3 regions of the Duganella hordei genome follow, and region 3 is predicted to be linked to each of the others. Evidence: predicted binding sites of a transcription regulator. Region 3 holds the regulator's gene; each other region holds the start of a gene.

Region 1 (10,450 bases), on a different contig from region 3:
TATCGAGTTTAGTGAGACGTTCGGTGATTTCGTCTATCAAGAACTTTTGAGTTGAAACACCTTGGGCATTAGCAGGCGTAGGATACTTTTCATGCAAAAACTTAGTATCGATGGCAATATAGAGACGAAACGATTTCGCTTTCCGATCTGGAACAGCACCAGTTATACTACTCGCGTAGTAATGGTATAGCTTATTCTCGTCTGGCAATTTCCCATTACGAATGAAGTGCCCCGCTGCTCGATTTCGGTGTTCGCAGATTTCGTCCGCAAAACGAACTAAGGCCGCCACATATCGCGGCCTGCAAGTGATTCCTCCAAATGGAGTATCATCGGGCGGCAAAGTGGCGATGGTGTCTTTATCGCCATCAAAGGTGTATCCACCGTGCGCTTGCGCGATCGAGCTGATCAATTCAAATTCGGGTGAATCATACACAATATTCCCTCCATACAACGAGAGAATACTGGCTGCATTCCTTTCGTGTTCTTCGCGACCGTCAATATTTCCCGCATCATGCAGTCGAATTGCGCACAACAGTAAATACAATTCGTAAGGTTCCAAACCTTCCGGCTTGCCAGTTTCTGGACTATTCAAAAGAAGTCCAGCATACCTTATCACTTCATCAAAATGCTCAGGTCCATGGTCAGTATAAATTCCTGGCGACTTCGAAAATGAGGCCAACCCTGCATTAATGTTCTTATATACATGCTCACGCAGGCCCGCCAATAAGTGCATATATCGCCCCCAATAATCAACATTGCGGTCTGGCAATTTGTTTTTATCCGTCGACAGTTTTTCTTTTACGAACTCTTCCAACGGTTGTAAATTATTATCCATTTTTTATTTACCGCTAAGTTTTTTACGAATTTCTTCGAGACGTGGATCATTAACCATTTCAACAGCTTCTAACATCTCGTCAATATCCGATTTAGAGATTTTTTTGCTGTGTAAAACATGGTTTTCAAAGGATTTATATGCCATCGGTGCTACATTTTTTGCGCAAAGAGATAATGCCTCTCCATAAACACGGATTTCCTTTTGAGCATGAGCATCCAATCGCAGCCGTAAGAAATGAAACAGATTATGCAAATCTATCTGCCAGTAAAACTCCGTATAAAGACTTAAAGGAAGATTTATGCGTGCCAGCTCACGAGCAATGTCAGATTTTATATAACCCTCATATCGGTGGTACGTTAATTTCTGATCATCAACAAGAGTGCCAACAAAATTTTCTTTGATCTCATCATCGAGAGACTCTTCAGATCGACCTTGTTTATTTTTTTGACTTTGTGGTCTTACATCATCCAGCTCTGGAACATAAAATTCATCTTGGAGAACGCTGTATCGCCCAGATATTTCGTTCATCCGCGCCGTTCTATGGCGTACCCACTGACGTGCCACGAAAAGCGGGGCCTTTATGTGAAATGTCAAGACAACTTGTTCAAAAGGCGAAGTATGATCATTCCGCAAAAGGTAATCGATCAACGCAGAATCTTCCCGAACAGTTTTTGTCCCATCGCCATAAGAAACTCGCGCTGCCTGGACAATGCGGGCATCACCTCCCATGTAATCAACTAGGCGAACGAAACCCTTGTTTAGTACTTTCAGCTCCTTGTCGAGCAAGGTATCCGCCTCAATTACCGTAATACGCGCCATTACATTCCCCCCAATCCATTTAATAATTATTCAATATGTTGGAAAAGACCGCCTTCGCTAGTAACGGAGGTACAGCGTTACCAACCTGCTGTTGTTGAAATCCAATGGAGCCTGCAAATCGAAACCAATCAGGAAAAGATTGCAGTCTGGCAGCTTCGCGAACAGAAAGTCCCCGATCAATATGGGGATGTATAAGCATATTTTTCCGGAAATTACCGATTACGACTGACGGCTCATTTGCTTTAAGCCGACGATAAATACCAGTATGACAACGTGTCACATCGGCATAATTTTCCATGAGTTCGATTGGAATATTCTCCCAATTACCACCCTGCGGAATATGCTTATATCTAGATATAATATTGGGTGCATTATTGGTAACTATATTATTAAAACACCTTTTTAGATTGCCGCGCATTTGTACCGCATATGCACTTCTGGCAACTCCAGAGTATTCCTTTTCATCAGGCGCATCGCCATTCTCAAGTAAAGGGAGATCATCTATCGCCTGAGAGACGGTAATCGGCTTCATGGACGTAACGGTAGGCCTATCCACTTCAATGCCATCTAAAGAACCAATGATAAAGAGCCGATTTCGCTTCTGGGGAACCCCGTAATCAGCTGAATTAAGTACGAAATGACTGGTTCGATACCCAGATTTTTTAAATCCCGACAAAACCTCATCGAGAAAAAAACCATTCTCTGTCTCAATCAACCCTTTTACATTTTCGAATACAATCCAATCCGGTCTAACGCTGCGCACCAATCTCAGATATTCTCGAAAAAGCCAGTTATTCTTATTGTCAGAATTTCTATTTTTTTGGTTGGATGTCGAAAATCCTTGGCACGGCGGCCCACCAAACATAATTAAAGGATGAGTTCTATCAATATCATTAAATTCTTTGCGAGTAATTTTTCGTACATCGCGCTCTATAATTTTGACATCAGGGTGATTTAATCTAAAAGTTTCTGCCGCAAATTTGTCTATTTCTACTGCGGCGCGTACTTTAATATCACACATTGAGGCGCCAATTGACATCCCCCCGGCACCACAAAACAGATCGATTGCTTGCATTTAATTCCCGTGCGCTATTTTTCTTTCAGCCAAATCAAGCGAATGTCTACGCTGAAAGCTGGAATTTTTATTAGACAGCTTGGCACCCCGCCCTCATATTCGAGAGCAATGGGTACGCCTTAGCCTATCTCTTGTAGAACTGGCAGTGCAGACACAACTTTCCACTGTACTTCGAAAGGATACCAGTTTGAAGTGTGCTGTGTGCGACGCGATATGAATTTGGCCGATGATTTGCTCAGAAACACCTATGAGGAGCACCGTCCAACGCCTGCCTGATGATTGCTGTCGACCGGACTTGAGTAGCCCGGCGAATGATACAAACACCACTGCGTTGAACGGCAGATGCCGGACGGCAACCCCTGAAAACCGACAATAGGTCGCACGACTTCGGTGCATGTGAGACTCGAAAACGTCTCGATGGCAGCGCCTCGCATGGGTACACCCACTGAGCCACGGACAGCAAAATTTATTCGAGGTCCCGGATAGCCTCAGCCAAGGCGGAAATGACGGCTTCCTGATGCTGTGGCAGCGGGCGTAGGCTGTTACTTATGATGTCCTGCTTGACCGTGCTCAGAAGGCCATTGAGATCACAACCAGCCTTACGGGCCGCATACAGCACTGCTGTGAGTGCGTGTGAGTATTTACCTGCGTTGTCTAAGTCCATGTTGATCCCCACTGTAGTCGAAAATTACAAGATTAGCACCTTGAGCAGCTACGCCGAAAGAATTCTTAGGGAAGAAAGAATGAGATGCAGCAAGCGGTCATTTGCAAACTACGTGAGCACGTCGGAATGAAATGAAAGCCCGCGCCGATGAATGCAAGCTCATTTGCAAATAGCGTGAGCATGATCGCTCGATCATGTGCAGTCATTGCGAGCCGAAATCGGCGACTAATGCGAGCACTGCCATTTTCAGACGCGAGCCGTTACGGCTAGCTGGAAGAACTGCACTACCTACTGTTTGCTTTAGTGCCACCTCGTTTTTGAAGTGCATCGGCCAGAATTTCCAAGACCATCCCTGGAACACTAACACTTCGACGTTGAAGCAGCGTAGCAGCCGCCGAGAGGTTGAGCAGATCCTCATACATTTCCCTAGGGACGCGTATCATGACTGGCTTTTTTTCGGTAGCGTCTAGGCTCTTCATATTGACTCAAGGGGTTGAGAAGGGTGGGAGGCAAAATGGGTCTTTGATGCCGTGGCCTATTTTGCACGAAAAACTGACGATGCAGTAATGAAAAATGCATCGTCAGAGGCAAACGAGACAGAAGTCTTGCGCTCACTTGGGGTAGTTATAAAAAATGCCCGAAAGGACAAAGGCTTGTCGCAAGAGGAATTCGCGCATCTTTGCCGAATCGATAGAAGTCACATGGGCAGAATCGAGCGAGGTGAACGGAATTTGGCAATTTTGAATTTCGTCAGAATCTGCCGAGCGCTGGATGTCACCCCATCGGAAGTTTTTGCACGAGCAGGACAGTAGCCTGCTGCCCTTTCAAATTTGTGGCAGCTATGGCCAACGTCGACAATCGCAACTTTGCTTCTTTGCTTCTCCAATACTATGTAATCACGCTAGTTATACAGGGCTCAACAGAGCCAAGAACTTGGTCCAGGTAGAAACCCGCCGTCATTGTGACTGTCCATCTCTTAAAAAAATTATGGACTGCCAAAAAAACTCGTAAGTCCTTGAGCTAAAAGGAAATAAGTATGTCCATTAGGCGACATACTTGACAGTACAGGCGGCTACAAGATCGAGCTGATCGAACGCAGCTTCGACGGCCAGGGCGCCGGCCTTTAATCAGATGCGGCTTTGACCAGGCCTGGCTTGAGCAGGTCGGCGATGCCGATGCGCTCGGCGAACCGCACGCGCACCCGCTCGGCCACTTCGGTCACCGCCGTGGCGCCGTCGTCGATGAAGTCGGTGATCGAGCGGAACGGACGCTTGCCGTGCGGCAGGCCGACGATGCGGGCGATGTCGCCCGCCACCGCCGCCGGGTCGGCTTCCGGCGGCATCAGCTCGGTCAGCCGCGCGCCGACCTGGTCCATCAAGCCGTCGTAACGGGCATACGCCGCGCTGGTCGCCGCGTCGGCCGGCTTGCCGGCGTTGGCGAAGTGGTCGGTGCCGGCGGTGAAGGCGCCCGGCACCACGATCGAGGTTTCGATATTGAAGCGTGACAGCTCGTAGGCCATCGTCACGGCGATCGAATCCATCGCGGCCTTGGCCGCGGCGTACGGCCCCAGGAACGGCGGAAAGCCGCCGCGCGCCGTCGTGCTGCTGACCCACAGCACCAGCCCCTGCTGCTGGCCCCGCATCACCGGCAGTACCGCCTTGTTGACGCGCTGCGTGCCGAGGAAGTTGGTGTCGAACACGCGGCCGATTTCTTCCGGCGTGAACGCTTCCGTCGGGCCGATCACCAGGTGGCCGGCGTTGTGGACCACCGCGTCCAGCCGGCCGCGCTCGGCGACGATGGTGGCCACAGCCGCATCGGCGGACGCCTGCGACAGCACATCGAGTTCGACGGCGCGCACGTCGGCGCCGTGGGCGAAGGCCCAGTCGCGCAGTTCGCGCACCTTGGCGGCGTTGCGGCCGGCGATGTCGCGCATCGACGCGTAGACCGAGTGGCCGGCCAGCGCCAGCGCCTTCACCGACAGATGGCCAATGCCGGTGCCCGCACCGGTAACGAGGACGATGGATTTGTTCATAATGTTCTCCTGGATGCGTACGGGTTAAACCAGGCCGCCGTTGGCGCGCAGCGTCTGGCCGTTGATCCAGCCGCCATCCTGGCCGGCCAGGAAGGACACGGCGGCGGCGATGTCTTCCGGCTGGCCCAGGCGTTCCAGCGGCGCCATTTTCGACATGCGCTCTATCGTTTCCGGGGTTTTACCGTCCAGGAACAGCGCGGTGGCGGTCGGCCCCGGCGCGACGGCGTTGACCGAGATGTTCTTGCCGCGCAGCTCCTTGGCCAGGATGTTGGTCATGACCTCGATCGCCCCTTTGGTGGCGGCGTAGATCGCGTAGCCGGGCAGCGCCAGGCCGATCATGCTGGTGGAGAAATTGATGATGCGGCCGCCGTGTTGCAGCTTGGCGGCAGCTGCACGCATCGTGTTGAAACTGCCTTTGACGTTGACCGAGAACAGGCGGTCGAAGGTCTGGTCGTCGGTGTCGGCCAAGTGCGGCAGCGCCGGCGGCATGATGCCGGCGTTGTTGACCAGCACATCGACGCGGCCCAGTTGCGCGATGGCCGCGTCGAACATGGCGCGCACGGCGGCCGGGTCGGCGACGTCGGCCTGGATGGCGATGGCGGTGCCGCCTGCGCCGGCGATGGCGCCGACCACCTTGTCGGCTTCGGCGGCATTGCCGGCGTAGTTGACGACGACCGCGTAGCCGTCTCTGGCCAGGCGTTGGGCGATGGCGGCGCCGATGCCGCGGGAGGCGCCGGTAACGATGGCAACTTGTTTCATGTTAGTACTCCTTCAATGAGAGGTTGGTGTGAAAGAAGTATCACCCACCATCAAACATGAATAAACCCATGAAAATTGCTTTAAGTATGCAATTTTCAATAACAATCGCGCCCGCGCGGCACACGCCCGTCAGCCCCCTGCCTTGCCCCGGCGTGCTACATTACGTCGGCAAATCCCCGATACTCGGGGCGATCTGGAGCACAATTTGATGAATTCCCCCTTGGCGCCGGCCACGCCACAATGGCGCTACAACGTGGTGCACGAAACCCGGTACAGCTATCAAAACATGGTGACGCTGTCGCAACAGCTGCTGCACCTGACTCCGCGCGACCTGCCGTTCCAGAAGACTGAAACCCATCATTTGCTGATCGACCCGGCGCCGGACGACAGCGCCGACAGCCAGGATTATTTCGGCAACAACATCCGCCGCCTGACGATCACGACCCCGCACAAAATGCTGCTGGTGCGCGCCGAATCGACCGTGGCGCTGGGGCCGCGCCCCGATCCGGCGGGCATACGCGGTTCCCTGCCCTGGGAATCCCTGCGCGACCTGCTGAAACAATCGCGCCAGGCCGACATGCTCGACGCCGGCCGCTATCTGTACGAGTCGCCGCACGTGCGCTGGACCGCCGCGCTGCGCGACTACGCCCAGCCCAGCTTCACGCCGGGCCGGCCGCTGCTGGACGCCGCGATGGAACTGACCGAGCGCATCTTCGACGACTTTGAATTCGACGGCGGCGCCACCGATATCTCCACGCCGCTGGAACAGGTGCTGGCCGGGCGCCGCGGCGTATGCCAGGATTTCGCGCAACTGATGATAGGCGGCCTGCGCAGCCTCGGTTTGCCCGCGCGCTATGTCAGCGGCTATCTGCAGACCCATCCGCCCGAGGGGCAGCCGCGCCTGATCGGCGCCGACGCCTCGCACGCCTGGGTGTCGGTGTTTTGCCCGGAGCTGGGCTGGGTCGATTTCGATCCGACCAACCGCTGCCTGGTGCAGCGCGAACACATCACCATCGGCTGGGGCCGCGATTTCAGCGACGTCACGCCGATGCGCGGCGTGGTGCTGGGCGGCGGCGCCCAGGAGTTGCAGGTCAATGTCACCGTCACGCCGCTGACGCCGGCGCAGCCGCCAGCGCAGCCGCCAGCGCAGCCGCAGCCCGCCGCCCAGCCGCCGGGCCAGATGCAGACGCCGGTCCCGCTGCCCGGACAGCCCGTCTAGTCCGCCTGGTTCGGCCGGCCCCGGCGCAGTGCGCAGCGCACCGGGCTGGGGCATCGCGACGATGGCGCCGTGCGCCGGCGCGGTGCGGCGGCGGCCCGGAACCCCGCCCCGCCGCCTTTCCACCTTGTGCCAATGGCATGCTTTCTGCTTAGTGCTGTGATATCCGCGCTCCGGGCACCTCCCGCGCCGCCGTGTCTCCACACCAGAGAAAGAAGCTCACCGTATGGCTATCCGTGTCGCGTTGCACCACAAAACCAGCTACAGCTACGACCGCCTGGTTGCGCTTTCGCCCCACGAAGTCCGCTTGCGCCCGGCCCCCCATGCGCGCACGCCCATCCTGTCGTATTCGCTGACGGTCGCGCCGGAGCAGCACTTCATCAACTGGCAGCAGGACCCCTACGGCAATTACATCGGCCGCTTTGTGTTCCCGGAAAAGGCCGACCGGCTGGAATTCACCGTCGACCTGGTGGCCGACATGACGGTGATTAATCCCTTCGACTTCTTCGTTGAAAAATACGCCGAGCAATTCCCCTTCGCCTATCCGGAACAGCTGCGCGCCGAACTCGGCCCGTATCTGCAGAGCGAGCCGCCCGGCGCGCTGCAGACCGCCTGGGTCGAGGCCGCCCGCGCCGACCTGCTGAAGGAAAAGATGGGCACCAACGACTTCCTGGTGGCCATCAACCAGCGGCTGCAGGGCGATATCGGCTACCTGCTGCGCATGGAACCGGGCGTGCAGACGCCCGAGCAGACGCTGGAAAAACGTTCGGGCTCGTGCCGCGACAGCGGCTGGCTGCTGGTGCAGATCCTGCGCGAGATGGGGCTGGCCGCGCGTTTCGTGTCCGGCTACCTGATCCAGCTGCGCGCCGACCAGCAGGCGCTCGACGGCCCCAGCGGCACCAGCGTCGACTTCACCGACCTGCACGCCTGGGCCGAGGTGTATGTGCCGGGCGCGGGCTGGATCGGGCTCGACCCGACCTCGGGCATGCTGGCCAGCGAAGGCCACATCCCGCTGGCCTGCACCGCGCAGCCATCGTCGGCGGCGCCGGTCACCGGCTTCACCGACAAGGCCGAGGTCACCTTCCATCACGAGATGACGATCACCCGCATCCACGAAGACCCGCGCGTGACCAAGCCGTATTCGGAGGACGACTGGCGCAAGATCGACCAGCTCGGCCAGCAGGTGGACGCCGACCTCAAGCAGCAGGACGTGCGCCTGACGCAGGGCGGCGAGCCGACCTTCGTGTCGATCGACGACATGGACGGCGCGCAGTGGAACACCGAGGCGCACGGCGCCGACAAGCGCAGGCTGGCCGGCGAGCTGATGCATCGTCTGAAGAACCATTTCGCGCCGGGCGGCATGCTGCACTACGGCCAGGGCAAATGGTATCCGGGCGAACCGCTGCCGCGCTGGGCGCTGAACATCTACTGGCGCGTCGACGGCCAGCCGATGTGGCTGGACGCCACCCTGTTCTCCGACGAAAACGTCGACGACGGCTACGGCCCCGACGAGGCCGAGCGCTTTTGCGCGGCGCTGGCGCGGGCGCTGCGCCTGCCGGCCGGCAGCGCGATTCCCGCCTACGAGGACGTGGCGCAGCAGGCGCAGCGCGAGCAGGGCATGCCGGTCAACCTGGATCCGCTGAAGGCCGACCTGGACTCGGCCGACGAGCGGCGCCGCCTGGCGCGCCTGCTGCAGACGGGACTGGGCGCGGTGGTCGGCTATGTGCTGCCGCTGAAGGCCGGGGAGCCGGCCGCCGGCGCGATCGGCATCGGCGGCACCGTCTGGCGCACCTCGCCCTGGCCGCTGCGGCGCGAACACCTGTACCTGATCGACGGCGATTCGCCGATGGGCTTGCGGCTGCCGCTGAACACGCTGCCGTGGGTGATGCCGGAAGACGAGGAGCCGCAGTTCGAGGTCGATCCCTTCGCCCCGCGCGAACCGCTGGCGGTGCCCAAGCGCGACCGCCGGCCGGTGCTGGGCCTCGGCACCGGGAACGGCAGCGGCAAAAACGCCGGCGCGGCGCCGGTCACGCCGGCGCCGCGCGACGTCATCCACACGGCGCTGTGCGTGCAGGTGCGCGCGGGCCGGCTGCATGTCTTCATGCCGCCGATGCAACGCATCGAGGACTACCTGGCGCTGGTGGCCGCCGTCGAGAACACCGCCGCGCTGCTCAAGCTCAAGCTGTGGATGGAAGGCTATCCGCCGCCGCGCGATCCGCGCATCAAGCTGCTCAGCGTGACGCCCGATCCCGGCGTCATCGAGGTCAACATCCATCCGGCCGCCAGCTGGAAGGAGCTGGTCTACAACATGTCGACCCTGTACGAGGAGGCGCGCCTGACCCGCCTCGGCACCGAGAAATTCATGGTCGACGGCCGCCACACCGGCACCGGCGGCGGCAACCACGCGACCCTGGGCGGCGCCACGGCGGAGGACAGCCCGATGCTGCGCCGCCCCGACCTGCTGAAAAGCCTGATCACCTACTGGCAAAACCACCCGTCGCTGTCGTATCTGTTTTCCGGCACCTTCATCGGCCCGACCAGCCAGGCGCCGCGCGTTGACGAGGCGCGCGACGACAACCTGTACGAGCTGGCGATCGCCTTCCAGCAGATGGACCAGCAACTGCCCACCATGCATCCGGGCGACCGGCCATGGATGGTCGACCGCCTGCTGCGCAACCTGCTGGTCGACCTGACCGGCAATACTCACCGCTCGGAATTTTCGATCGACAAGCTGTATTCACCGGACGGCCCCACCGGCCGCCTCGGCCTGGTCGAGTTCCGCGCCTTCGAGATGCCGCCGCACGAGCGTATGAGCCTGCTGCAGATGCTGTTGTTGCGGGCGCTGGTGGCGCGCTTCTGGCGCCAGCCCTACCAGGCCAAGCTGGTGCACTGGGGCACGGCGCTGCACGACCGCTGGATGCTGCCGCATTTCGTGGCCCAGGATATCCGCGGCGTCGCCCGCGATTTGCGCGACGCCGGCTATGCCTTCGAGGATCACTGGTTCGATCCCTTCATCGAATTCCGTTTCCCGCGTTTCGGCACCGTGGTGT
Region 2 (10,450 bases), on a different contig from region 3:
CACGCTGTTCATGCTGTTGAAAAAAAAATGCGGATTGACCTGCGCCTGCAGGGCGCGCAGCTCGGCGTCCTTGGCGGCGATTTCCAGCCGCAACGCCTCCTGCTCGAAACGGTTGGCGCGGCGCAGCGACAGCACGGCCATGTAGAAGATATTCCACACCAGATAAACTCCCCACCAGAACATCAACGCGCCCGGCAGCCAGGCCACGCCGTGTACTTCGCCGAACGGCTTGATCACCAGGTAGCCGACCGTCTGCACGCCGGTGTGGATGGTGCCGAGCACCAGGATCGCCACCAGCATCACCTTCCAGTTGATGCGGATGCCGTTGCGGACCTGGGCCTTGAGCAGGCGGTGCCACAGGTCCGAGATGACCAGCCCCGCCGCCACGCCCCAGAAGGAGATGGCCACCATGCGGCCGGTGTGACTGTCGCCGGGCGTCATGGTCATCAACAGCAGGGGCAGGAAGTTCCAGCCTGCCAGCTGGAACACCCAGTACCAGTTCAGGCGGGCGAGCCAAGGGCGGTCGTTGGTCATGATGGGCTTATTTCAAAAAGTTATCGATACGATCATACATCCAAGTTGGATCGTCGTACATGATGAAGTGACGGGCGTTGTCCGCCAGCTCCACCTTGACGCCGGCCAGCTGCTGGTACTGCGCCTTGTACATCTGCTCGAACATCGGCTTGGTGCCGTAGTCCTTGTAGGCGATCCAGCTGCCCAGCACCAGCGTCGGCGCCTTGATGCGGCTGATGTCCTGGCGCATATCATCGCTCATCATTTCGGTCATGGCGTTGATGACGGTAGGGCGGTCGGACAGCTTGCCCCAGCCCAGCGCGCGGTCGATGTCTTCCTGCTTGCTGATCATGCTGGCCAGCGTTTTCTGCTGGCCGGCGCGGTAGGCTTCAACGTCCTGCGCTTCCATGCGGGCACGCATGCCGGCGGCCATTTCCTTCATCTGCGCAGCGGTGATGCTGGGCATCTGGACGGCGGCCAGCGCCGGCAAGGTGTCGACGATGACCAGGCGGCCGACCTGGTCGGGATGGTCCGCCGCCAGCTTCATGCCGATGAAGCCGCCGAGGCTGTGGCCGATGACGACGGGATGATCCAGCTTGTTGGCGGCGATGTAGTCGCTGATCTGCTGCTCGACGGCCGGCAGCAGCGGGCCTGCGACGGCGGGCACGCCGGCGAAGCCGGCGACCGTCAGCACGTGGCACTGGTTCTTGGCGCCGCAATAGTGCGCGACCGTGCCATTCCACACTTCGCCGGCGGAGGCCAGGCCGGGAATCAGGATGATGGGCGCGCCCTTGCCGCTGACGTCGACTTTGAAGGCCGGATGGGCCGTGGTGGCGGCCGCGGCCGGCGCGGCGGCATAGGCCAGCGTCAGGCTGGCGGCGATGGTGGCGATGCTTTTGATGAGCGTGCGTGGCATGGTGATCTCCGTTAGCGTGGGTAAGTGAAGCCATGCTAACGGTCGGCCGGCGCGCCGGCGACGGCTACTTGATGAGCGGTTTTTTTACCGTGATGAGCGGCAGGGCGAACCACAGCGTCAGCAGCAAGGCCAGCGCCAGCACGCAGGCGGCGGCGCTGATCGCCACCGAGGTGCTGACCAGGTAGACCACGACGAACATGTCGAGCGCCAGCCCGAACGCCAGCGGGACGAGCGCGGCGCTGATCATGCGGGACGAGAGCTTGACGATGGCTTCCGACACGCGGTGCGGCGCGACGATGCGGTGCCATGCGGCGGGCGACATGATCAGTGCGATAGAGATCACCACCATGGCCAGCGCGAACAGGTGCGTGGCCTGCACGGCGGCGGGCAGCTCGTCGAAGCGCTGGTTGAACACGGCGATGGTCTGGAAGCCGAACAGCGCCTGTATGCCGGGCAGCACCATGCGCGCTTCCTCGATGATGTTGCGCAGTTGTTCTTTCAGCGAGTTGGGTTCGGGTGGCGGCATGGGCCGATTCTAGCGCCGGCCGCCGGTCGCCGGCGCACGCTTATTTTCCAGCCTCGGCGCGCAGCTTGCGCCACAGCGTGGTGCGGCTGATGCCGAGGTAGTCCGCCGCCGCGTCGCGCCGGCCGCCGAAGCGGGCCAGCACGTCGGTGACGCTGGCGGCGCCCGCGCGCTCGGCCGTCGCCACCGGTCCGGCGGGGATGGGGTGCGAGGAAGACATGGCGGCCTGTCCTGCGCCTTGGCCTGCCAGTTCCGGCGCCACGCCGAGCACGAAGGCCGGCGTCAGCGCCTGCAGCGGCTCCGCGGCCAGGAACAGCGCCAGGCGCTCGGTCAGGTTGCGCAGTTCGCGCACGTTGCCGGGCCAATCGTAGCGCTGCAGCAGCGGAGCGCAGGCCATCATCTCCGCGTGCAGGTTCGGATGCGGCCGCGCGCCCAGCGAGGCCAGCGCGTTCTTCAGCGACCACTCGGCCAGCGTCATCACATCTTGCGGCCGCGCGCGCAGCGGCGGCAGCGACAGCCGCAGCACGGCCAGCCGGTAGAACAAGTCGGCGCGGAAGCGGCCCTCGCGCACGCGCTGCTCCAGGTCGCAGTGGGTGGCGCTGATGATGCGCACGTTGACGGCGATAGGCCGCGTGCCGCCGACGCGCACCACCTCGCGCTCTTCCAGCACGCGCAGCAGGCGCGTTTGCAGCGTCAGCGGCATCTCGCCGATCTCGTCGAGGAACAGGGTGCCGCGGTTGGCCGCTTCAAACAGCCCTGCATGGCCGCCGCGGCGCGCGCCGGTGAACGCGCCTTCCTCGTGTCCGAACAGCTCCGATTCCAGCAGCGATTCCGCGATCGCGCCGCAATTGACGGCCACGAACGGCCGGTTCTGTCCCAGCGTGCGCGGGCTTTCGCGATGGATGGCTTGCGCCACCAGTTCCTTGCCGCTGCCGGTTTCGCCTTGTATCAGCACGGTCGCCGGAGATTTCGCGTACAGCACCACGGCCTGCCGCAGCGTTTCCATCGCATCGGAATCGCCGCGCAGGTCGTTGATGCCATGCTTGGCGCGCAGCGTGTCCGCCACCACCGCGCCGCGCGCGCGGCTGCGGTTCGACTCCAGCTGCGTCAGGCGCGCCATTTCCAGCGCGTCGTCGAAGGCGTGGCGGATCGAGGCGGCGGAGTAGACGAACACGCCGGTCAGTCCCGCTTCCTCGGCCAGGTCGGTAATCAGGCCGGCGCCGACGATGGCCTTGATGCCGGCGGCCTTCAGGTCGTGGATCTGCGCGCGCGCATCCTCTTCGGTGGCGTAGGTGCGCTGCGCCACGTCGAAACCGAAGGTACCGGAAAACTCGGCCAGCTCCGGCAGCTTTTCCTGATAGGTGACGATGCCGATGCGGTCCGACACGCGCCGGGCCCGCGCCAGCGCCTGCATCACGTCGAAGCCGCTGAACTTGGCGATCACCACCGGCACCGACAGCCGGCCCTTCAGATAGGCGGCGTTGGAACCGGCGGCGATGACCGCGTCGCAGCGCTCGGTGGCCATGCGTTCGCGGATATGGCGCGCCGCTTCGTCGAAGCCGAGGTTGATCGGTTCGATGGTCGCCAGGTCGTCGTATTCCAGCGTGATGTCGCGGAACAGGTCGTACAGGCGCGAGACGGAAACCGTCCAGATCACCGGTTTGTCGTTGGCGTCGAAGGGCAGGGGTGTGGAATGGCGCATGTTTCAATTGTAGCGCATTCGTTTCGATGTTTCATGTTGAAACATTTTTGAAACATTGATTTGACGTAAGTGGTTGATTTATAAGGGCTGATGCTCTGGCACGCCCTTTGCACTAGTAAGCACAACTTCACCGCAACATTGAAAGGTCACAACATGAGTTCATACTCCGCAGGCGCCGCGTTCCGCAAAGCCGTTCAAGAGGAATCCCCGTTGCAGGTGGTCGGCGCGATCAACGCCAACCATGCCTTGCTGGCCAAGCGCGCCGGCTTCAAGGCCATCTACCTGTCGGGCGGCGGCGTCGCGGCCGGCTCGCTGGGCCTGCCAGACCTGGGCATCTCCAACCTGGACGACGTGCTGACCGACGTGCGCCGCATCACCGACGTGTGCGACCTGCCGCTGCTGGTCGACGTCGATACCGGTTTCGGCGCCTCCGCCTTCAACGTGGCGCGCACCGTCAAGTCGATGATCAAGTTCGGCGCCGCCGCCATGCACATCGAAGACCAGGTCGGCGCCAAGCGCTGCGGCCACCGTCCGGGCAAGGAGATCGTCACCAAGCAGGAGATGGTCGACCGCATCAGCGCCGCCGTCGATGCGCGCACCGACGACCAGTTCGTCATCATGGCCCGCACCGACGCGCTGGCCGTCGAAGGCCTGGACGCAGCGATCGAACGCGCCGTCGCCTGCGTTGAAGCGGGCGCCGACATGATCTTCCCGGAAGCGATGATCAGCCTGGACATGTACAAGAAATTCGCCGCCGCCGTCAAGGTGCCGGTGCTGGCCAACATCACCGAATTCGGCTCGACGCCGCTGTTCACCGTGGACGAGTTGCGCAGCGCCGATGTCGGCCTGGTGCTGTATCCGCTGTCGGCCTTCCGCGCGATGAACAAGGCCGCGGAAAACGTCTACGGCGCGATCCGCCGCGACGGCACGCAGCAGAACGTCGTCGACACCATGCAGACCCGTGCCGAACTGTATGAACGCATCAACTACCACAGCTTCGAGCAGAAGCTGGATGCCCTGTTCGCTGCACAGAAAAAATAATTGAAATCGAGGAGACCCTGAAATGACCGAAGCCACCTTCAAACCAAAAAAATCCGTTGCCTTGTCGGGCGTCACCGCCGGTAACACGGCACTGTGCTCCGTCGGCAAGACCGGCAACGACCTGCACTATCGCGGCTACGACATCCTCGACGTCGCCAGCACCTGCGAGTTTGAAGAAATCGCCTACCTGCTAGTGCATGGCAAACTGCCGACCGCCGCCGAACTGAAAGGCTACAAGACCAAGCTGAAATCGCTGCGCGGCCTGCCGCAGTCGCTGAAGGCCGCGCTGGAGGCGCTGCCCGCATCGGCCCACCCGATGGACGTGATGCGCACCGGCGTGTCGGTACTCGGCTGCACGCTGCCGGAGAAGGATGACCACAACGTGCCGGGCGCGCGCGACATCGCCGACCGCCTGATGGCGTCGTTCGGCTCGATGTTGCTGTACTGGTACCACTTCAGCCACAACGGCAAGCGCATCGACGTCGAAACCGACGACGACTCCATCGGCGGCCATTTCCTGCACCTTCTGCACGGCGAGAAGCCATCCGACAGCTGGGTCCAGGCGATGCACACCTCGCTGATCCTGTACGCGGAACACGAGTTCAATGCCTCCACCTTCACCAGCCGCGTCATCGCCGGCACGGGTTCGGACATCCACTCCGCCATCACCGGCGCGATCGGCGCGCTGCGCGGCCCCAAGCACGGTGGTGCCAACGAATTCGCCTTCGAGATCCAGAAGCGCTACGAAAACGCCGACGAAGCCGAAGCGGACATCCGCAACCGCGTCGCCAACAAGGAAGTCGTGATCGGCTTCGGCCACCCGGTGTACACCATCTCCGACCCGCGCAACGTGGTGATCAAGGAAGTGGCGCGCAAGCTGTCGCAGGAAGCCGGCTCGATGAAGATGTTCGACATCGCCGAGCGCCTGGAAACCGTGATGTGGGACATCAAGAAGATGTTCCCGAACCTGGACTGGTTCTCGGCCGTGTCGTACCACATGATGGGCGTGCCGACCGCCATGTTCACGCCGCTGTTCGTCATCTCGCGCACGTCCGGCTGGGCCGCGCACATCATCGAGCAGCGCATTGACAACAAGATCATTCGTCCAAGCGCGAACTACGTCGGTCCCGAGGACCTGAAGTTCGTTCCGATCAAGGACCGTCAATAATGAATACCCAATTCCGTAAATCCCTGCCCGGCACCAAGCTGGATTACTTCGACGCGCGCGCCGCCGTCGATGCGATCCAGCCTGGCGCCTGGGCCAAGCTGCCGTACACCTCGCGCGTGCTGGCGGAAAACCTGGTGCGCCGCTGCGATCCGGCGACGCTCAACGCCTCGCTGTCGCAACTGATCGAGCGCAAGCGCGACCTGGACTTCCCATGGTTCCCCGCGCGCGTGGTGTGTCACGACATCCTCGGCCAGACCGCGCTGGTCGACCTGGCCGGCCTGCGCGACGCGATCGCGCTGCAAGGCGGCGATCCGGCGCTGGTCAATCCCGTGGTGCCGACGCAGCTGGTGGTCGACCATTCGCTGGCCGTCGAATGCGGCGGCTTCGATCCGGATGCCTTCGACAAGAACCGCGCGATCGAAGACCGCCGCAACGAAGATCGCTTCGACTTCATCAACTGGACCAAGAAGGCGTTCAAGAACGTCGACGTGATCCCGCCGGGTAACGGTATCCTGCACCAGATCAACCTGGAACGCATGTCACCCGTCATCCAGGCCGTGGACGGCGTGGCCTTCCCGGACACGCTGGTCGGCACCGACTCGCATACGCCGATGGTCGACGCGCTGGGCGTGATCGCCATCGGCGTCGGCGGGCTGGAAGCGGAGAGCGTGATGCTGGGCCGCGCATCGTGGATGCGCCTGCCGGACATCATCGGCGTCGAGCTGACGGGCAAGCCGCAACCGGGCATCACCGCCACCGACACCGTGCTGGCGCTGACCGAATTCCTGCGCAAGCAGAAGGTCGTGTCCTCGTATCTGGAATTCTTCGGCGAAGGCGCCGCCCACCTGACCCTGGGCGACCGCGCGACCATCTCCAACATGGCGCCGGAATACGGCTCCACCGCCGCGATGTTCTACATCGACGAGCAGACCATCAAGTACCTGAAGCTGACCGGCCGCGACGACGAACTGGTCAAGCTGGTCGAGCTGTACGCGAAGGAAACCGGCCTGTGGGGCGATGCCTTGGCGACCGCCGAATACGAGCGCGTGCTGAAGTTCGACCTGTCGTCAGTGGTGCGCACGATCGCCGGCCCGTCCAATCCGCACAACCGCGTGCCGACCTCCGAGCTGGCCGCGCGGGGCATCAGCGGCGTGGTCGAAAATGAACCGGGCCTGATGCCCGACGGCGCGGTCATCATCGCCGCCATCACCAGCTGCACCAACACCAACAACCCGCGCAACATGGTCGCCGCCGGCCTGCTGGCCCGCAATGCCAACGCGCGCGGCCTGACCCGCAAGCCGTGGGTGAAAAGCTCGCTGGCGCCCGGCTCCAAGACCGTGACGCTGTACCTGGAAGAGGCGGGCCTGATGCCCGAGCTGGAGCAGCTGGGCTTCGGCGTGGTGGCCTATGCCTGCACCACCTGCAACGGCATGTCCGGCGCGCTCGATCCTGTCATCCAGAAGGAAGTCATCGACCGCGACCTGTACGCCACAGCCGTGCTGTCGGGGAACCGCAATTTCGACGGCCGCATCCACCCGTACGCCAAGCAGGCCTTCCTGGCGTCGCCGCCGCTGGTGGTGGCCTACGCCATCGCCGGCACGATACGCTTCGACATCGAGAAGGACGTCCTCGGCATCGACAGCAATGGTCAGCCGGTGACACTGAAGGATATCTGGCCGACGGACGAGGAGATCGACGCGCTGGTCGCCTCCAGCGTCAAGCCTGCGCAGTACAACAAGGTCTACATCCCGATGTTCGCCAAACAGGAGGACGACGGCATCAAGGTCAAACCGCTGTACGACTGGCGTCCGCAGACCACTTACATCCGCCGTCCGCCGTATTGGGAAGGCGCGCTGGCCGGCGCACGTCCGCTGAAGGGCATGCGTCCGCTGGCTGTCCTCGGCGACAACATCACCACCGACCACCTGTCGCCGTCGAACGCCATCATGCTCGACAGCGCGGCCGGCGAGTACCTGGCGAAAATGGGCCTGCCGGAAGAGGACTTCAATTCCTACGCCACCCACCGCGGCGACCACCTGACCGCGCAACGCGCCACCTTCGCCAATCCGACGCTGAAGAACGAGATGGTGCGCGACGCGGACGGCAAGGTCAAAGCCGGTTCGCTGGCGCGCGTGGAGCCGGAAGGCAAGGTCACGCGTATGTGGGAAGCCATCGAGACCTACATGGAGCGCAAGCAGCCGCTGATCGTCATCGCCGGTGCCGACTACGGCCAGGGTTCGTCGCGCGACTGGGCGGCCAAGGGCGTGCGGCTGGCGGGCGTGGAGGCGATCGTGGCCGAGGGCTTCGAGCGTATCCACCGCACCAACCTGGTCGGTATGGGGGTGCTGCCGCTGGAGTTCCTGCCGGGCGTGAACCGCCTGACGCTGGCGCTGGACGGCACCGAGACCTATGACGTGGTCGGCGAGCGCACGCCGCGTTCGACGCTGACGCTGGTGGTCAACCGCAAGAACGGCGAGCGCGTCGAAGTGCCGGTGATCTGCCGCCTCGATACTGCGGAAGAGGTGTCGATCTATGAGGCGGGCGGCGTGCTGCAGCGCTTCGCGCAGGACTTCCTCGAATCGGCCAAAGCAGCCTAACCACGCGTCATTCCCGCGCAGGCGGGAATCCATACTGACTATGGGCTCCCGCTTTCGCGGGAGCGACGGTAACGGATGAATGACATGAAACATCTACCGCAAATCAAAATCCCCGCCACCTATATGCGTGGCGGCACCAGCAAGGGCGTGTTCTTCCGCCTGCAGGATCTCCCCGAAGCGGCACAGCAGCCGGGCGCCGCGCGCGACGCCTTGCTGCTGCGCGTGATCGGCAGTCCCGACCCGTATGGCAAGCAGATCGACGGCATGGGCGGCGCCACCTCCAGCACCAGCAAGACCGTGATCCTGGCCAAGAGCGCCAGGCCCGACCACGATGTCGATTACCTGTTCGGCCAGGTCGCCATCGACAAGGCTTTTGTCGACTGGAGCGGCAACTGCGGCAACCTGTCGGCGGCGGTCGGCGCGTTCGCCATCAGCGGCGGCCTGGTGGATGCGGCCCGCGTTCCGCGCGACGGCACGGCCGTGGTGCGCGTATGGCAGGCCAATATCGGCAAGACCATCATCGCCCACGTGCCGATGACCGACGGCGAGGTGCAGGAGACCGGCGACTTCGAACTCGACGGCGTGACCTTCCCGGCGGCCGAAGTCGTGCTCGAGTTCATGGACCCGGCGGCGGAGGAAGAGGGCGCCGGAGGCTCGATGTTCCCGACCGGCCAACTGGTCGACGAACTGGAGGTGCCCGGCGTCGGCACGCTGAAGGCGACCATGATCAACGCCGGTATCCCGACCATCTTCGTTAATGCCGAAGACATCGGCTACACCGGCACCGAGCTGCAGGACGCGATCAACAGCGATCCCAAGGCGCTGGCGCGCTTCGAGCTGATACGGGCCCACGGCGCGTTGCGCATGGGGCTGATCCGCCACATCGACGACGCGGCCACGCGCCAGCACACGCCGAAGGTGGCGTTCGTCGCCAAGCCGGCGCCGTACACGTCCTCCAGCGGCAAGGAAGTCGGCGCCACCGACGTCGACCTGCTGGTGCGCGCCATGTCGATGGGTAAGCTGCACCACGCGATGATGGGCACGGCCGCTGTGGCCATCGGCGCGGCGGCGGCGATACCGGGCACCCTGGTCAACCTGGCAGCCGGCGGCGGCGCGCGCGAGTCGGTGCGCTTCGGCCACCCGTCCGGCACCTTGCGCGTCGGCGCGCAGGCGACATGGCAGAACGGCGAGTGGAGCGTAACAAAAGCGGTCATGAGCCGCAGCGCGCGCGTGCTGATGGAAGGTTGGGTACGCATACCCGGCAATACGTTCTAAGCGGCTTACACCCACAACGGAGGAGATATGAAATACGCTGATTTCTATCAGCGCTCTATCGTCACGCCTGAACAATTCTGGCAAGACGAATCGGCGCTCATAACCTGGGACACACCCTGCACGCAGGTACTCGATTATTCGCTTCCTCCGTTCGCCAGGTGGTTCGTCGGCGGACGGACCAACCTGTGCCACAACGCGGTCGACCGCTGGTGCGCCACGCAGGGCGACAAGGCGGCGCTGATCGCCATCTCGACCGAGACCAATACCGAGCGCACCTATTCGTTCAACGAATTGCAGGCCGAAGTGGAACGCTGCGCCGCCGTGATGCTGGCGCTGGGCGTGGGCCGCGGCGACCGTGTGCTGATCTACATGCCGATGATCGCCGAGGCGGCGTTCGCGATGCTGGCCTGCGCGCGCATCGGCGCGATCCATTCGGTGGTGTTCGGCGGCTTTGCCGCCAACAGCCTGGCCAGCCGCATCGACGACGCCAGGCCGGTGCTGATCGTCTCCGCCGACGCCGGCTCGCGCAACGGCAAGGCCATTCCGTACAAGCACCTGCTGGACGAGGCGATAGCGCTGTCGTCCGCCAGGCCGGCCAAGGTGCTGCTGGTCGACCGCAGACTGGCGGCGATGGAACTGGTGGCCGGCCGCGACGAGGATTACGCCGGCCTGCGCGCCGCCCACCTGGATGCGCGCGTGCCGGTGACCTGGCTGG
Region 3 (10,450 bases):
TGATCGCGCTGTCGCAGGAGTTGCAGTTGTCGGTGACGGTATCGATTGGCGTGGCCTGCCTGGACGCCGGCGAAGCGGAAGGTGATCCGGCCGCGGTGGCCCGCGCCTGGGTGGCCGAGGCGGACACGCTGCTGTACGTGGCCAAGGAATCCGGCCGCAACCGCGTGGTCAGCCGCCGCGAACAATAATCCGGGGTCAGATCCAAAAAATGGACACGAGCTCTACCGTAGCGACCGCTACGGTAGAGCTCGTGTCCATTTTTTGGATCTGACCCCGTCTTTAACGCAGCAGACGCTGCTCGGCGCGGTGGACCGCGTCGGCGGCGCCGCGCAACACCACCACGTCACCCGCTTCCAGCACGATCTCCGGACTGACATCGAGCCGGCCCTTGCCGCGGCGGATGCTGCTCACCTCGGCGCCGGCGCCGCTGACGTCGATCTCGCCCAGCGGCTTGCCGACGCCGGACGCACTGCCGTTCAGGGTCACCGAATGCAGCCGCTCCAGATCGGCCTCCTCGCCGGCGTCGCTGGCGCCGTGGAAGTAGCCGCGCAGCGAGGCGTAGCGCTCCTCGCGCGCCGCCTGCACCCGGTGCACCACGCGCCGCAGCGGCACGCCCAGCATCACCAGCGCGTGCGAGGCCAGCATCAGGCTGCCTTCCATCAGTTCCGGCACCACTTCGGCCGCGCCGGCCGCCTTCAGCATGTCGAGGTCGGTATCGTCGTGCGAGCGCACGATCACCGGCAGCGTCGGCGCCAGTTCATGCACCAGGTGCAGCACCTTCAGCGCCGACGGCGTGCTGGCGTAGGTGATCACCACCGCGCTGGCACGGTAGATGCCGGCGGCCACCAGGCTTTCGCGCCGCGCCGCGTCGCCGTACGACACCTGCCGGCCCGCGCTCTGCGCTTCCTGTACCCGCTCCGGGTCCAGGTCCAGCGCGTGGTAGTCGATCTTCTCTTCGCTCAGCATGGTGGCCAGGTTCTGGCCGCTGCGGCCGAAGCCGCACACGATCACGTGCTTGTTGGTGGACATGGTGCGGCTGGCGATCTTGGTCAGCGCCAGCGACTGCATCATCCATTCGTTGGCCGACACCTTCATGACGATCTGGTCCGACTTGGAGATGATGAACGGCGCCACCAGCATCGACAGCACCATCGACGCCAGCACCACCTGGATGATGAACGGGTCCATCAGGTTGATGCCGCCCGCCAGGTTCAGCAGCACGAAGCCGAACTCGCCCGCCTGCGCCAGCGCCAGGCCGGTGCGCATCGACACGCCGTCCGAGGCGCCGAACAGCTTGGCCAGGCCGGCGATCAGCGCGAACTTCAGCAGCACCGGGCCGGCCAGCAGCACCAGCACCAGCCACCAGTTTTCCAGCACCAGGTGGACGTTGAGCAGCATGCCGATGGTGATGAAGAACAGCCCCAGCAGCACGTCGCGGAAGGGCTTGATGTCCTCTTCCACCTGGTGCTTGAATTCGGTTTCGGAAATCAGCATGCCGGCCACGAAGGCGCCCAGCGCGAGCGACAGGCCGGCGCGCTCGGTGATCCAGGCCGCGCCCAAGGTGATCAGCAGCAGGTTCAGCATGAACAGTTCCTGCGAGCGCCGCTTGACCACGATGGTGAACCAGGTGCGCACCAGCTTCTGGCCGAAGAACAGCAGCAGCGCCAGCACGATGACGGCCTTGACGCCGGCCCAGGCCAGCGTCTCGACCAGCGCGTCCGGCCGCTGGCCCAGCGAGGGGATCAAGATCAGCAGCGGCACCACGGCCAGATCCTGGAACAGCAGGATGCCGATGATCTTGCGGCCGTGCTCGCTTTCCAGCTCCAGCCGCTCTGTCAGCATTTTTGACACGATGGCCGTCGACGACATCGCCAGCGCGCCGCCCAGCGCAAACGCGGCCTGCCAGCCGATATGGATGTCGGCCGGCAGCTGGGTGGCGAGGGCCCAGCCGAACACCATGGTCGCGACGATGGTCAGCCCCACCTGCGCCATGCCCAGCCCGAACACGATGCTGCGCATGGCCAGTAATTTGGGCAGGGAGAATTCCAGCCCGATGGAGAACATCAGGAACACCACGCCGAATTCGGCCAGCGAGTGGGTCGCCTCGCTTGATTCGGCCAGGCCCAGCGCGTGCGGGCCGATCAGGATGCCGACGGCCAGGTAGCCGAGCATGGGCGGCAGGTGCAGCATGCGGAAAGCGACGACGCCGAGCACCGCGCTTCCCAGCAGGATCAGCGTTAATTCCAGCGGCGTAAACGTCATGTCAACATAGCCAGTAAAAAAATATAATTTCGTTGTTTGTGGGCCGATGCGGGGGTTATGTTGTGACTGGCAAGTTTTTTGCTTTCTCAATTCGGCTATACTTGGGCATGAGTGTAACCCATGAAAAAACAATGCTGAAAGCTTTTGACGCAAAAATGGCCGCCCACGCGCTGCGCCTGGCCCGCGATACGCTGCAAAACGAAGCGGAGGCGATCGCCGCCCTGAATGCCCGTCTGGAGACCGACGATAGTGTCGTTCAGGCAATTTCCCTGCTGCTGAACTGCAAGGGCCGCGTGGTCGTGTCAGGCATCGGCAAGTCCGGCCATATCGGCCGCAAGATCGCCGCCACGCTGGCCTCGACCGGCACGCCGGCGCTGTTCGTGCATCCGGCCGAAGCGGCCCACGGCGACCTCGGCATGGTCACCGCCGACGACGCCTTCATCGCCATCTCGTATTCCGGCGAAAGCGCCGAGCTGATGACCATCCTGCCGGTGGTCAAGCGCATGGGCAGCAAGGTCATCGCGATGACCGGCAAGCCGGGCTCCAGCCTGGCCGACATCGCCGACGTCCACCTGAACGTGGCCGTGGCCAAGGAAGCCTGCCCGATGAACCTGGCGCCGACCACGTCGACCACCGTCACCTTGGCGCTGGGCGACGCCATCGCCGTCGCGCTGCTGGACCTGCGCGGCTTCAAGGAAGAGGATTTCGCCCGCTCGCACCCGGGCGGCGCGCTGGGCCGCCGCCTGCTGACCCACGTGCGCGACGTCATGCGCAGCGGCGACGCCGTGCCGCAGGTGACCGCCGACGTCAAGCTGACCGACGCGCTGCTGGAAATCACGCAGAAGGGCATGGGCATGACCGCCATCGTCGACGCCGACGGCAAGCCGGTCGGCGTGTTCACCGACGGCGATCTGCGCCGCATGATCGAGAAGGTCCAGGACTTCAGCAAGGTCATCATCCGCGACGTGATGCACGCCAACCCGCGCTCGATCTCGCCGGAAAAGCTGGCCGTCGACGCGGTCGCCGTGATGGAGCAGTACCGCATCAACCAGATGCTGGTGACCGACGCCGACGGCAAGCTGGTCGGCGCGCTGCACATCCACGACCTGACCCGCGCCAAGGTGATCTGATGACTGAATTCACGTATGTCGAACGCGCCGCCCGCGTCAAGCTGATGATCTTCGACGTCGACGGCGTGCTGACCGACGGCAGCCTGCACTACGGCGCCGAGGGCGAGGCGCTGAAGACCTTCAACGTGCACGACGGCCTGGGCATCAAGCTGCTGCAGGAAGCCGGCGTACAGACCGCCATCATCAGCGCGCGCACGTCGCCGCAGGTGATCAAGCGTGCCGCCGACCTCGGCATCGCCCACCTGCACCAGGGCGGCCACGACAAGCTGACGCCGTTCAACGCGCTGCTGGAAAAGACCGGCCTCACCGCCGAGCAGGTAGGCTTCATCGGCGACGACGTGGTCGACCTGCCGATCTTGACGCGCGTCGGCTTCGCCGTCGCCGTGCCGAACGGCCGCGCCGAAGTGCTCGAGCGCGCGCACCACACCACCGTCGCCGCCGGCGGCCGCGGCGCCGTGCGCGAAGTGTGCGAACTGCTGCTGCACGCGCAGGGCAGCTACGAGCGCGTGATGGCGCAGTTCCTGGTTTGACGGGGATCAGTCATGCGTAAAAGAACAGCCCACCGCTGGCAGCTGACCGTCATCATGGTCGTCGGCGTGTTTGTCGCCGTCGGCAGCTTCTGGCTGGTGCAGGTGGTCAATCAGGCCGGCCAGGAAGCACAGGCCGACCAGCACCGCAACGAGCCGGACTACATCATCGACCGCTTCAGCCTCGTACGCATGAACAAGGCGGGCCAGCCGGCCTACATCATTTCCGGCGACAAGCTGACCCACCGTCCGGTCGACGACGCTTCCGACATCGACAAGCCTTACGTGCACAGCCTGGCGGGCAACCAGCCGCCGATGAATATCCATGCCGATACCGCGCATGTCGACCAGGGCAATACGCGGGTCCAGCTCAATGGTAATGTGGACGTCGTGCGCCCGGCCACGCCGCAAGCGCAGGCGATGCGCATGACGACCCCGGCGCTGACCGTCTTCCCGGACGAGGAAAGAATGGAAACCACGGCGCCGGTCGCGCTGGAAATGGGCAACGCGACGGCCAACGGCGTCGGCATGAAGGCCAACAACGCCACCCGCCAGGTGCAACTGGGCGGGCGCGGGCAACTGACCGTGCCGCCGCGCGGCCATTGAAAGAACCAATGATGAAGAATGGAATGATGATGAAAAAACTGATCCTGACGGCCGCGATGCTGCTGATGGCGGCTGGCGCGGCCCATGCGGAAAAAGCCGACGCCAACAAACCGACCAAGATCGATTACGACGATCTGCAGATCGACGACGTCAAGCAAATCAAGACGCTGATCGGCAACGTCGTGCTGACCCGCGGCACCTTGCTGATGAAGTCGCCGAAGGCGGTCGTGACGACCGATCCGGAAGGCTATAACTTTGTCGTGTTGACCAGCACCCCGGGCACGCTGGCCACCTTCCGCCAGAAGCGCGACGGTGCCGGCGACCAGTGGGTCGACGGCGAAGCCGAACGCATCGAGTACAGCGACAAGACCGACCTGGTCAAGCTATTTTCCAAGGCCAAGGTGCGCCGTCTCGAAGGCGGCCGCCTGAGCGACGAGGTCGACGGCGAATTCATTTCCTATGACAGCCGCAAGGAACAGTTCGCGGTCAAGAACACCGTCACCGGCGAGAGCAAGCCGGGCGCCGGCCGTGGCACGATGGTGATCCAGCCGGCGATCCGTCCGGCGGCGCCTGCAGCCTCGGCGCCTGCCGCCTCCGCCACCACGCCTACGCCGGGGAAATAAATGGAACCATCCTGCGGTAGCACCCTGATCGTCAAAGGCCTGCAAAAGACTTACGGCAAGCGCCAGGTCGTGCACGACGTTTCGCTGCAGGTCGAGTGCGGCGAAGTGGTTGGCCTGCTGGGCCCCAACGGCGCCGGCAAGACCACCTCGTTCTACATGATCGTCGGCCTGGTGCCGTCGGACGCCGGCACCATCGACATCAGCGGCACCGACATCTCCAGCCTGCCGATCCACCGCCGCGCGTCGCTGGGGCTGTCCTACCTGCCGCAGGAAGCGTCGGTGTTCCGCAAGCTGACCGTGGAAGAAAATATCCGCGCCGTCCTCGAAATCCAGAAAGTGGACGGCAAGCCTTTATCCAAGGCTGCAATTGATGAACGGCTCAATACCCTGCTGGCCGATTTGCAGATCGAAAAGCTGCGCGAAAACCAGGCGCTGTCGCTGTCGGGCGGCGAACGCCGCCGGGTCGAGATCGCGCGCGCGCTGGCCACCAATCCGCGCTTCGTGCTGCTCGACGAACCATTCGCCGGGGTCGACCCGATCGCCGTCATTGAGATCCAGCGCATCGTGCGCTTCCTCAAGGAACGCGGCATCGGCGTCCTCATTACCGATCACAATGTGCGCGAGACGCTGGGCATCTGCGACCGCGCGTATATCATCAACCAGGGCACGGTATTGGCTTCAGGCCGGCCAGACGACATCATCGCCAATGAGTCGGTGCGTCGCGTGTACCTGGGTGAACACTTCAGGATGTAGCCTTACCCCATGAAACAGTCATTGCAACTGCGCACGTCGCAGCACCTCGCGCTGACACCTCAGCTGCAGCAGTCGATCCGGCTGCTGCAGTTGTCCACGCTGGAGCTGCACCAGGAACTCGAACAGCTGCTGACCGATAACCCGCTGCTGGAGCGTCTCGACGACCCGCTGGACCGCTCGCTGCGGCTGCTGTCGGACGGCGCCATCAGCCAGCAGGCCCCGGTCGGCGACGCGCCGCCGGAAGGCCCGCCCAACGCGCAGGAAGCGCCGGCCGCCGACGCCGACAACTACGACGGCCCCGCCGCCGACACCGAAAGCACCAGCAGCGACGCCGACGTCGACTGGAGCGACGCCGGCCGCAGCAAGGCGCCCGACGACGAGGACGCGCGCCCGCAGCTCGAAGCCAACCACTGCACGCTGCGCGAGCACCTGATGGAACAGATGCGCGTGACGGTGCTGGAAATGCGCGACCGCGCGCTGGTCGAGCTGATCATCGACGCGCTCGACGAAAACGGCTACCTGGAGGAATCGCTGGAGGACATCCACGCCCGCCTGCCGGAGGAACTGGAACTGGACATCGACGAACTGCAGACCGCCTTGTCGCTGCTGCAGAGCTTTGATCCGATGGGCGTGGGCGCGCGCAACGCGTCCGAGTGCCTGGCGCTGCAAATCAAGCGCTTGCCGGGCGTGCCGATGGTGACGCGGCGCATGGCGCTGGCCATCGTTGAAAACCATCTGACGTGGTTTGCCCAGCGCGATTTCAACAAGCTGAAAAAAGCGCTGCTGTGCGACGACGAGGATTTGCGCGAGGCGCAAACCGTGATCCGCCAGTGCAATCCGCATCCCGGTTCGGCGTTCGCGTCGGACGTGTCCGACTACGTGGTGCCGGACGTCATCGTCAAGAAATCGCGCACCGGTTGGCAGGTCAGCCTGAACAACGACGTCATGCCGCGCCTGCGCGTCAACGCCATGTACGCCAACCTGCTCAAGCAGGGAAAAGGCGAGGGCGCGATGGGCGCGCAGCTGCAGGAAGCCAAGTGGCTGATCAAGAATATGCGCCAGCGTTTCGACACCATCCTGCGCGTCGCCCAGGCGATAGTAGAAAGACAAAAGAACTTTTTCTCGCACGGCGCGGTTGCCATGCGCCCCCTTGTGCTTCGCGAAATTGCTGATACACTGGGTTTACACGAGAGTACTATTTCTCGGGTAACAACTCAAAAATACATGCTGACCCCGCACGGCATGTTTGAGTTGAAATATTTCTTTGGTAGCCATGTCGCCACCGAAGCGGGAGGGGAAGCAAGTTCGACGGCGATACGCGCACTCATCGTGCAATTGACAGGAGCAGAAGACCCGAAAAATCCTTTATCCGACAGTAAGATTGCGGACATGCTGGGAGAACAAGGCATGGTGATTGCGCGACGAACTGTTGCCAAATATCGCGAAGCGTTGAAAATCCCGCCAGTCAGTCTCCGCAAGTCTTTGTAGTTACTTGGTTCCTGCGCGCCCGGTAGTAATGGGCCACGCACTAACCGTAAGAAGCGACATCATCTTTAGGAGTGTGTATGAATCTCACCATCAGTGGACATCATCTCGAAGTGACCTCGGCCATCCGTGAATACGTGCAGAACAAGCTCGAACGCGTCACACGCCACTTTGATCAAGTGATTGATATTGCTGTCATTCTGACTGTAGATAACCTTAAAGAGAAAGAGAAACGCCAGAAGGCTGAAATCAACCTGCGCATGTCGGGTAAAACCGTCTACGTGGAAAGCCTGTCCCAGGACCTGTACGCCGCCATCGATACGCTGATCGACAAGCTGGATCGGCAGGTCATGAAATACAAAGCCAAGGTCCAAGAGCACGGCCACGATGCGATCAAGCATCTCCCGGATAGCTACGAACCCGCTGCCGCCGCCCTATAACAACGGCCCCGGCACCACTCGACTAAGGGCGCATCGGCGCCCTTTTTTGAGGTAAGATAGTTAAACGTTTAACTTGATGAGCCCTCCCATGAAATCTCACCTGATTGCCAGCACGTCATTGCTTGGCCTGCTCGCCACCGGCGCGGCGCTGGCGTGCGAAGCGCCGCCGCCGGCCCGCATCGACATCGACGCCAACAGCTACTACTCGGACGCGCACCATTCCGTCATCGATCCGGTGCTACGGGCGCGCAACATCGCCAACACCAAGCCGATCGAAGACTTCCTGGCCGAGGTGGCGAAGGGCGCCACCGCCTACCAGCTCGACCCCAAGGCCAACGCGGCCGACGGCGCCTGCGCGCTGACCTGGCTGGCCAGCTGGGCCGGGCAGAAGGCCATGCTGGGCAAGCTGTCCAGCGAGCAGGCCTACTACGTGCGCAAGTGGACGCTGGGCGGCATGGCGCTCAGCTACGCGCGCCTGAAGCCGGCCGCCGGCGCCGCGCAGCAGCAGGCCATCGAAGGCTGGCTCAAGACGCTGGCCGACGCCACGATGGCCCACTCCGATGCGAAGAAGGGCGGCCGCAACAACCACTACTACTGGGAAGGCCTGGCCGTCACCGCGGTCGGCGGCGTGACGGGCGACCAGCGCTACCTGGGCTGGGGCCGCAAGGTGTTCGACCACGCGATGGGGCAGATGGCGGCCGACGGCTCGCTGCCGGCCGAGATGGAGCGCGCGGCCAAGGCGCTGCACTACCAGGTGTACGCCACCGTGCCGCTGGTGATGATCGCGTCGATCCTGGACCTGCATGATCCCAAGCTGGACCAGATCGTCAAGTTCACCGTTGCGGCGTCGGCAGATCCGTCGGGCATCGCCAAGGCCACCGGCTTCGAGCAGGAGCGCGTCGGCGTGCTCGACGTGACCACCATCTACGGCCGCCACGAAGGCAAGCCGCAGGAGGCGCCGGCAAAGAAGCAATGGCAGCCGCGCCTGGGCGGCGATCTCAATCTGCCCAATCCGCTCGAACATCTGGCGGCGCGGAAGTCGCAGTAGAATAGGGTTTTTCCTTCAGCCCTTTTTACTCATGAGCGAATACGTCCACACCAGCGTCGGCAACGGCACCGGCACCATCACGCTGGACCGGCCCAAGGCCCTGAACTCGCTGTCGCTGGCGATGGTGCGCGACATCACGCAGGCGCTGCTGGCATGGCGCGACGACAGCTCGGTGGCCGCCGTGGTCATCCGCAGCAGCAGCGAAAAGGCGTTCTGCGCCGGCGGCGACATCCGCTTCTTCTACGACGTCGGCCGTGGCTCGCCGCAGGGCGGCAGCGCGCTGCTGGAGGATTTCTTCAGCGAGGAATACGCGCTCAACCACCTGATTCATTTTTATCCCAAGCCCTACATCGCGCTGATGGACGGCGTGGTCATGGGCGGCGGCATGGGCGTCTCGCAGGGCGGCCCGGACTGCCGCGTGCGCATCGTCACCGAGCGCACCCGGATGGCGATGCCGGAAGTGAACATCGGCCTGTTCCCTGACGTGGGCGGCAGTTACTTCCTGCCGCGCGCGCCGGGCGAGCTGGGCTACTATCTCGGCCTGACCGGCGCGACGATAGGCGCCGCCGACGCGCTGTACGCCGGCCTGGCCGACCACTACGCGGCCGTGGCCGACATGGAGGTGCTGGAGGCGATCCTGGAGTCGACCGCAGGCGCGGAACTGCCGGAGGCGATCGCCGCCTTCGCCGCCCCCTACAGGCCGGCCGCGGGCAAGCTGGAGGCCGAGCGCGCCGCCATCGACCGCCACTTCGGCGCCGGCTCGGTGCCGGCCATCGTCGCCTCGCTCAAGACGGACGACAGCGCCTTCGCGCAGAAAACGCTGGAGATCATGGCCACCCGTTCGCCGCTGATGATGTGCGTCACGCACGAGTTGCTGAAGCGCGGCGTCGCTTCAAGCGTGGCCGACTGCCTGCGCATGGAACGCACGCTGGTGCGCCACAACTTCGAGGACGGCGAAGTGATCGAAGGCGTGCGCGCCCTCGTCATCGACAAGGACAACGCGCCGCAGTGGAAGCCGTCGTCGCTGCAAGAAGTAACCGAAGAGATGGTGCAGCGCTTCTTCCAGCCGGTGTGGCCGGATTACGCGCATCCGCTGCGCCACCTGGACTAGGCGCCGATGTCCGTCCAACTGGACCGTATCGACGTCCAGATACTGAACCTGCTGCAGGACGACGCGACGATACCGCTGCGCCGTCTTGCCGAGCTGGTACACGCCTCCGCCGCCACCTGCCAGCGCCGCATCGCCCAGCTGCGCGCCAGCGGCGTCCTGGTCAAGGATGTGGCGCTGGTCGACCGCGTGCGGGTCGGCCGTCCGCTGACGGCGTTTGTCACGGTGCAGCTGGAGCAGCAAAACACCGCGCTGCTGAAGATGTTCGAGTCGCTGATGCGCGAAGAGTCCGACGTCATGGCCTGCTACGAAGTGGCCGGCGAATTCGACTTCATGCTGGTGGTCACGGCGGCGTCGATGGAATCGTTCCAGGCGTTCACGCGGCGCGTTTTCACGTCGAACAACAATGTCAGCAACTACAAGAGCTTGCTGGCCATGAACTGCGCCAAGTTCGAGACCAAGGTGCCG

What was found. Region 3 encodes sigma-54, which starts transcription at its own class of promoters, with help from an activator protein. Its sites were predicted from a motif close to TGGCANGNAANCTGCTTT; they were not measured.
Region 1: a site for sigma-54 is predicted at 6,249-6,266, ahead of ABWW33_RS10420 (transglutaminase family protein). Genes of this name have one in related genera too.
Region 2: a site for sigma-54 is predicted at 3,751-3,768, ahead of prpB (methylisocitrate lyase). Genes of this name have one in related genera too.

The regions. Positions count from the first base shown of each region.
Region 1 covers NZ_BPWI01000003.1:501,188-511,637, forward strand. Annotated here, with positions in the region: gene ABWW33_RS10385 (HD domain-containing protein) at 1-835, opposite strand, end outside; gene thyX (FAD-dependent thymidylate synthase) at 839-1,654, opposite strand; gene ABWW33_RS10395 (DNA cytosine methyltransferase) at 1,674-2,729, opposite strand; gene ABWW33_RS10400 (hypothetical protein) at 3,196-3,393, opposite strand; gene ABWW33_RS10405 (helix-turn-helix domain-containing protein) at 3,960-4,205, shown strand; gene ABWW33_RS10410 (SDR family NAD(P)-dependent oxidoreductase) at 4,517-5,425, opposite strand; gene ABWW33_RS10415 (SDR family oxidoreductase) at 5,450-6,184, opposite strand; gene ABWW33_RS10420 (transglutaminase family protein) at 6,393-7,403, shown strand; gene ABWW33_RS10425 (transglutaminase family protein) at 7,627-10,450, shown strand, end outside.
Region 2 covers NZ_BPWI01000014.1:121,197-131,646, forward strand. Annotated here, with positions in the region: gene ABWW33_RS25600 (sensor histidine kinase) at 1-534, opposite strand, end outside; gene ABWW33_RS25605 (alpha/beta fold hydrolase) at 542-1,429, opposite strand; gene ABWW33_RS25610 (DUF6328 family protein) at 1,494-1,955, opposite strand; gene prpR (propionate catabolism operon regulatory protein PrpR) at 1,996-3,654, opposite strand; gene prpB (methylisocitrate lyase) at 3,808-4,695, shown strand; gene prpC (bifunctional 2-methylcitrate synthase/citrate synthase) at 4,718-5,863, shown strand; gene acnD (Fe/S-dependent 2-methylisocitrate dehydratase AcnD) at 5,863-8,460, shown strand; gene prpF (2-methylaconitate cis-trans isomerase PrpF) at 8,545-9,735, shown strand; gene ABWW33_RS25640 (propionate--CoA ligase) at 9,763-10,450, shown strand, end outside.
Region 3 covers NZ_BPWI01000026.1:5,814-16,263, reverse strand. Annotated here, with positions in the region: gene ABWW33_RS30835 (GGDEF domain-containing protein) at 1-188, shown strand, start outside; gene ABWW33_RS30830 (monovalent cation:proton antiporter family protein) at 280-2,262, opposite strand; gene ABWW33_RS30825 (KpsF/GutQ family sugar-phosphate isomerase) at 2,394-3,392, shown strand; gene ABWW33_RS30820 (KdsC family phosphatase) at 3,392-3,922, shown strand; gene lptC (LPS export ABC transporter periplasmic protein LptC) at 3,935-4,525, shown strand; gene lptA (lipopolysaccharide transport periplasmic protein LptA) at 4,549-5,148, shown strand; gene lptB (LPS export ABC transporter ATP-binding protein) at 5,149-5,901, shown strand; gene ABWW33_RS30800 (RNA polymerase factor sigma-54) at 5,911-7,389, shown strand; gene hpf (ribosome hibernation-promoting factor, HPF/YfiA family) at 7,467-7,826, shown strand; gene ABWW33_RS30790 (alginate lyase family protein) at 7,915-8,874, shown strand; gene ABWW33_RS30785 (enoyl-CoA hydratase/isomerase family protein) at 8,906-9,985, shown strand; gene ABWW33_RS30780 (Lrp/AsnC family transcriptional regulator) at 9,992-10,450, shown strand, end outside.